Prochlorococcus marinus XMU1411: one gene and its partner. The protein of the gene in region 1 interacts with the protein of each later gene in a pairwise test. Links are inferred from orthologs where the notes say so. Each region holds a gene or a part of one and is shown on either strand. Other genes may lie near its edges.

The links.
Region 2: the proteins of prmA (region 1) and rplK interact in binary tests that used the Escherichia coli proteins (3 or more experiments, as listed by UniProt). The link is inferred for Prochlorococcus marinus XMU1411 from one-to-one orthologs.

Annotation. Positions count from the first base shown.
Region 1 is NZ_JAAORI010000004.1:296,571-299,783, reverse strand. Bases 296-3,177 are described here. They hold prmA (50S ribosomal protein L11 methyltransferase), read left to right. Parts: upstream 296-1,218; coding sequence 1,219-2,136; downstream 2,137-3,177. Other genes in these bases: HA145_RS07640 (pentapeptide repeat-containing protein), read right to left, coding at 3,020-3,177; HA145_RS07645 (hypothetical protein), read left to right, coding at 2,642-3,010; HA145_RS07650 (ferredoxin), read left to right, coding at 2,265-2,564; serA (phosphoglycerate dehydrogenase), read left to right, coding at 296-1,201. In the rest of the region: more of serA, read left to right, coding at 1-295; more of HA145_RS07640, read right to left, coding at 3,178-3,213. UniProt on the Escherichia coli protein: Methylates ribosomal protein L11.
Region 2 is NZ_JAAORI010000002.1:126,195-129,464, reverse strand. Bases 332-3,270 are described here. They hold rplK (50S ribosomal protein L11), read left to right. Parts: upstream 332-1,557; coding sequence 1,558-1,983; downstream 1,984-3,270. Other genes in these bases: rplJ (50S ribosomal protein L10), read left to right, coding at 2,947-3,270; rplA (50S ribosomal protein L1), read left to right, coding at 2,050-2,757; nusG (transcription termination/antitermination protein NusG), read left to right, coding at 879-1,490; secE (preprotein translocase subunit SecE), read left to right, coding at 583-825; HA145_RS01125 (ATP-dependent Clp protease ATP-binding subunit), read left to right, coding at 332-521. In the rest of the region: more of HA145_RS01125, read left to right, coding at 1-331. UniProt on the Escherichia coli protein: Forms part of the ribosomal stalk which helps the ribosome interact with GTP-bound translation factors.

The DNA of each region.
Region 1 (3,213 bases):
AAAGAAATTTGTTGGGAATGAGCTTTACAAAAAAAAATTAGGTGTAGTAGGTTTAGGGAAAATTGGTGCTCATGTAGCGAAAGTTGCTAATGCATTAGGAATGGAAGTTTACGGATATGATCCCTTTGTTTCAACTGAAAGAGCTCAACAAATACAAGTTAAACTTTCTGAACTAGAGGATTTATTCCAACAATCAGATTATATAACTTTGCATTTGCCTAGGACGCCTGAGACAGAGAATTTAGTAAACATGGAGGTGCTTAAAAGTATGAAAAGTAGCGCAAAATTAATTAATTGTGCTCGAGGAGGCTTGATTGATGAAGCAGCATTAGCAGAAGCTTTAAATAAATCATTGATTGGAGGGGCTGCAGTAGATGTTTTTTCAAAAGAACCTTTGGAATCTAATTCACCACTTTTGAAGGTTGAAAAGAATCTTATCCTTACCCCTCACTTAGGAGCATCTACTCGGGAAGCACAAGAAAATGTAGCTGTTGACGTTGCAGAACAAATCAGAGATGTCTTGCTTGGTTTATCTGCGAGAACTGCAGTAAACATACCAGGTTTGAGCCCTGATATTATGGATAGTCTAAAACCTCATTTGCAGTTAGCTGAAACATTGGGTCTGCTTATAAGCCAGCTTTCAGGTGGACAGATTCAAAAACTAGAGGTGAAGCTTCAAGGCGAATTTGTTCAACATCCTTCCCAGCCATTAATAATAGCTAGTCTAAAAGGGCTTCTAAGTAAAGCTTTGGGAGATAGGATCAATTATGTAAATGCTTCGCTAGAAGCAGGTTCAAGAGGTATTTCAGTAGTCGAGAGTAAAGATGAGGCAAGACCTGAATTTGCTAGTGGATCGCTTCAATTAACTACTTATGGAGATAATGGCGACCATAGCGTAGCAGGTAGCATTTTTGCTGATGGGGAATTAAGAATTATTAGTATTGATCAATATCCTGTTAATGTATCTCCAAGCAGATATATGTTGGTTACTAGGCACAGGGATATGCCTGGTATTATTGGCAAGCTTGGTTCTTTATTGGGTAGTAACAATGTAAATATTGCCTCAATGCAAGTTGGGCGCAAAATTGTTAGAGGAGAAGCTGTTATGGTTCTAAGTATTGATGATCCAATTCCTAATAAGTTGCTTGATACCATTATTGAAGTTGAGGGAATTACCAAGGCTAATCCAGTTACTTTATAAAAAGGCCTGCTCTATTAATGGCAATTAAAGATTGGTATAAACTAACTTTTCTGATAGAAAGTGATTCAGAAGAAATTATTATTTGGAAATTAAATGAGCTGGGAATATTTAGTTTTTCATTTGAATATTTTTTTAAAAATGCAAATAAAAAAGAGGTGAATATATGGCTTCCAGTCGATGATTGGGGCGAGAGCTCTAGGCGTGGTTTTGAAAAAATAATTAGCAAACTCCTAAACATCAATGCCCCTAAGAATCAATTTTTTGACTGGAGTATAATTAAAGAGGAGGATTGGTTGACAAGCTGGAAGAAATATTGGGAGCCTGAATTAGTAGGAAATCATTTTTTAATATTGCCTTGTTGGATAAATCTAAATGAAAAATTTAAAGATAAAAAAATTATAAAAATTGATCCTGGAGCAGCCTTTGGTACAGGAAGTCACCCTTCGACTTATCTTTGCTTGGAAAAAATGGAAAATATTTTATTTTCTGATAAAAAGATATTAGATATTGGGAGTGGTAGCGGGATTTTGAGTATCGCCGCAAGATTGCTTGGTGCTAAAGAGGTTTGTGCAGTGGATAATGATTATTTAGCTATAAATTCAACTAAATCTAATTTCCAACTAAATTTTGGTAATTTAAACAACTTACATACATATTTGGGGTCATTTAATGAGGTAATTTTAACAAATCAACTCAAACAATTTGATTTTGTTTTATGCAATATTCTTGCTGAAGTAATAAAAGGAATGATTCCAAATATTTATAAGTGTTTGAGAAACAATGGGGAAGTCATTTTCAGTGGAATTCTGAATTCACAAAAGGATGAAATTATAAAAATATTAATTCAGAATGACTTGAAATTATTGGATGTATCAACTAGAAAAGATTGGGCTTGCATTTCTGCGCAAAAAGCCAGCGATTCAACCAAAGCATAAGTTTTTCTTATGCATACTCTTTCATACATTTTATTGTGTCATTTTTTACTTCAAAATCTCACATATCGACCTAATCGATGTTAAAAATGTATTTGATAGGTATTAATTACCAACAATTTTTTATTTAAATGGCTTCTTACAAAGTTACACTCATCAGCGAAGGTGAAGGTCTCAATTCAACTATCGAAGTTCCCGATGACCAATACATCCTCGATGCAGCTGAAGAACAAGGTATCGACCTTCCTTATTCCTGCAGGGCTGGAGCATGTTCGACATGTGCCGGAAAAGTTACTTCAGGTAGTGTTGATCAATCAGATCAAAGCTTCTTGGATGATGACCAACTAGAAGCTGGTTTTGTTCTTACATGTGTTGCCTATCCAACATCAGATGTAACAATTACAACTCATGCTGAGGAAGAATTGTATTAATTATAAAAAATTAACTTTTATAAGTTGATTATTTATTATTTCTCTGCCACCCTCTATGAAGGTGGCTTTTTTTGTAAATGAATAAATTTGAATTTTTTAAGACTGGCAGTGTTAAATCAAGTTATGGAGGTCAGTACAGTTATAAGGTAATAGGACCATGTTGCAGACTTTATGATAGGGAAGAGTTACCCTGGCCCTGTTCAAGGCTTGCTTGGAGAAGTAAGGAGCCTAGTTGGAGAAGAATTGGTTCTAGGTTCGTTGCTGATATGGCTTCAAGAAAATGCCCATCTTACTCAGTACAGATTTTGGAGCCTGGATCTAAACCTGTTGATACAGTTATAACTCTTTTTTCAAAGAAATTTTCTTCTGATATACAAGAATGGTGGTATAGCAAAAAACCAGGTTCAAAAGAACCTGGTAATATCTTCCCTTATGAAGTTAGCTAGCTTTAAATATTATGCTTTTGGCTTTGGAGGCATGTAACCTTTTAAGCCAGTGCATTCAAGACTATCTATTGTATTAACTCCAGTTTGAGAGTTAGTTCCACTAGCTCTTTCACATAATGATTTTCTCTGAGAAAGATCAAGATTTGCATCAGTAAAGTCTGCTCCATCAATAATTGCTCCATCAAAAACACTTTTCATTAGCT
Region 2 (3,270 bases), on another replicon or contig:
GATTAACGGACTCTCAAGGAAGGACCGTAGATTTCAAAAATACGGTAATCATTATGACAAGTAACCTAGCTGGTAAATCTATACTGGAGTATTCACAAAAGATTTCTAAAAGTGAGGGAAAGTTAGAAAAAGATCAACAAACTCTAGATGATTCAATTAGTAATGCATTGTCTTCAATTTTTAGACCTGAATTTTTAAATCGAATTGACGAAGTGGTAAAGTTTGATCCATTATCTATCGATGAACTTCAAAAAATAATCATTCTACAAACAGAAGATTTAAAGAACCTGCTACTTGAGCAGAGAATAAATATCGCTATAGACAAAAAAGTTATCAACAAAATTGCAAACGATTCTTACGAACCTGAATATGGTGCTAGGCCACTTAGCAGGGAACTTAGAAGACAAATAGAAAATCCCTTGGCTGCAAAACTTTTGGAGGATGAATTTAAAAACAAAAAAAATATCACAATTAAACTTAACCCTGCTAAAAAAGATGAGATCGTTTTCAAACCTAGCTGAGGAGTAAATCAATAAGCTAAAATAAAAACTAAAGCATAAAGCTTAATTTCCAAAAAATCTTGTGACAAGTCCTACTACTAATAAAGAACCTCTTAAAAAAGATTCTACTGAAATTGAAGAGCCTAAAAAAAAGAATAATTTTTTTAGCTCTACCTACGATGAGCTTAAACTTGTCGTATGGCCAAATAAACAACAACTTTTTAGCGAATCAGTAGCGGTTATAATTATGGTATCCTTTTCTGCGGCAGCGATAGCATCTGTCAGCAGATTCTATGGATGGGCAGCCTCGCAAATTTTTGGTTGAATTATCTCCCGAATATCCATTAATAAAGATCTTAATTAAGCTTCCAGAAAAAAATGAGTAATGAATTGACTACAAACCTTGCTTCTTCAAAAGCGAACACTAGCATCGCAAGATGGTATGCAGTTCAAGTAGCTTCAAGCTGTGAAAAAAAAGTAAAAGCGACTCTTGAACAGAGAGCAGTTACTTTAGGAGTTAATAATCGAATTATTGAAATTGAAATTCCTCAAACTCCTGGAATTAAATTAAAAAAGGATGGAAGTAGACAAACAACTGAAGAAAAAGTTTTCCCAGGTTACGTCCTAGTAAGAATGATTTTGGATGAAGACACAATGATGGCTGTAAAAAGTACTCCAAATGTAATTAATTTTGTTGGTGCTGAAGACGGTAGAGGTAGCGGAAGATCACGTGGTCATATCAAACCTCGACCATTATCCAGACAAGAAGTTAATAGAATCTTTAAGCGCGCATCTGAGAAAAAAGCTGTAGTCAAGTTAGATATAGAAGAAAAAGATAGAATTATAGTAACTAGTGGTCCATTCAAGGATTTCCAGGGAGAAGTTATAGAAGTTTCTGGAGAAAGAAATAAATTAAAAGCATTACTTTCAATATTTGGGCGCGAGACTCCTGTAGAATTAGAGTTCTCCCAAATCAATAAACAAAATTAATTTCTAATTGTTCTTGTTTATCGAGTAAAATAATGATTTTCTACCTCAGCTTAAATTCTCAAATCTAATGGCAAAAAAAATTGTTGCAGTTATCAAGCTTGCTTTACAAGCAGGTAAAGCCAATCCTGCTCCCCCCGTAGGGCCAGCTTTAGGACAACATGGTGTAAATATCATGGCATTTTGTAAAGAATACAATGCAAGAACACAAGATAAAGCAGGTTTTGTAATTCCAGTTGAGATTTCTGTTTTTGAAGATAGAAGCTTTACTTTTATCACAAAAACACCGCCTGCTTCCGTCTTAATAACAAAAGCAGCTGGTATAGAGAAAGGATCAGGAGAATCCGCAAAAGGCTCAGTTGGGAATATAAGTAAAGCTCAATTAGAAGAAATAGCCAAAACTAAGCTTCCTGATCTAAACTGTTCTAGTGTTGAATCAGCAATGAAAGTAATTGAGGGTACTGCTCGCAATATGGGCGTCTCTATCACTGATTGAGTTCAAGACAAAATTGCTCACTATTTAGGGGAGGTTAGTTAATAACCGTTTGCACCCAAAATTATTATGAAAAAACTATCCAAAAGAATGGCGGCTCTATCAACCAAGATAGAAGATCGCATTTACGCACCACTTGAAGCTCTTAGTATTATCAAGGAAAATGCTAATGCAAAATTTGATGAAACTATTGAAGCACATATACGTTTAGGTATTGATCCAAAATATACTGATCAACAATTAAGGACCACTGTTGCATTGCCACATGGTACTGGTCAAAGTATCAAAATTGCAGTAATTACAAGCGGTGAGAATGTGTCGAAAGCTAAGGCTGCTGGTGCAGATTTATTTGGCGAAGAAGATCTTGTAGAAAGCATCAACAAAGGAAATATGGAGTTTGATCTACTTATTGCAACTCCAGATATGATGCCAAAGGTTGCAAAATTAGGAAGAGTTTTAGGACCTAGAGGTTTAATGCCTAATCCTAAAGCTGGGACAGTAACTAATGACATTGCTAATGCAATAAAAGAATTCAAAGCTGGTAAGCTCGAATTTAGAGCAGATAAGGCTGGTATCGTTCATGTCCGCTTTGGAAAAGCAAGTTTCACAAAAGAGGCTCTATTTGATAACTTAAAAACCTTACAAGAATCAATTGATAAAAATAAACCAAGTGGAGCTAAAGGAAAGTATTGGAAAACTTTTTATGTAACTTCAACAATGGGGCCTTCAGTTCAAGTTGACATAAATGCTGTACAAGATTACCAACCTGAAGGTTAACGCTTTGTAGTATAATTAGATTGCAATAATACGGCCAAAGAAAGTAGGTTGATTTAGTTTTTCTAAATTTTTAATTCCTACCGAGGACTCGTCTTAAATTATTTCTTTTTGGATCTAATAAAAGCGGCCTCTTTTAAAGAACTTTGCCGCATTTCCTGCTCTCCCTAAATTACGATCCAAAAAACATCAATGGGCCGAACACTAGAGAATAAGCAAAAAATCGTTACTGAGATTAAATCTCTTTTAGACGACTCGGAAATGGCTGTAGTTCTTGACTATAAAGGTTTAACTATCAAAGAGATGTCAGATTTGCGATCTAGATTGCAAACAACTAACGGCATCTGCAAAGTTACTAAAAATTCATTAATGCGCAAAGCTATTGATGGAGATAGTAATTGGAACGATCTTGAATCTTTACTGACCGGAACAAATGCTTTTGTCTTAATTAAAGAAGATGTTGGTGGTGCTGTAAAAGCAATCCAATCTTTTCAAAAAGACACCAAAAAATCCGAG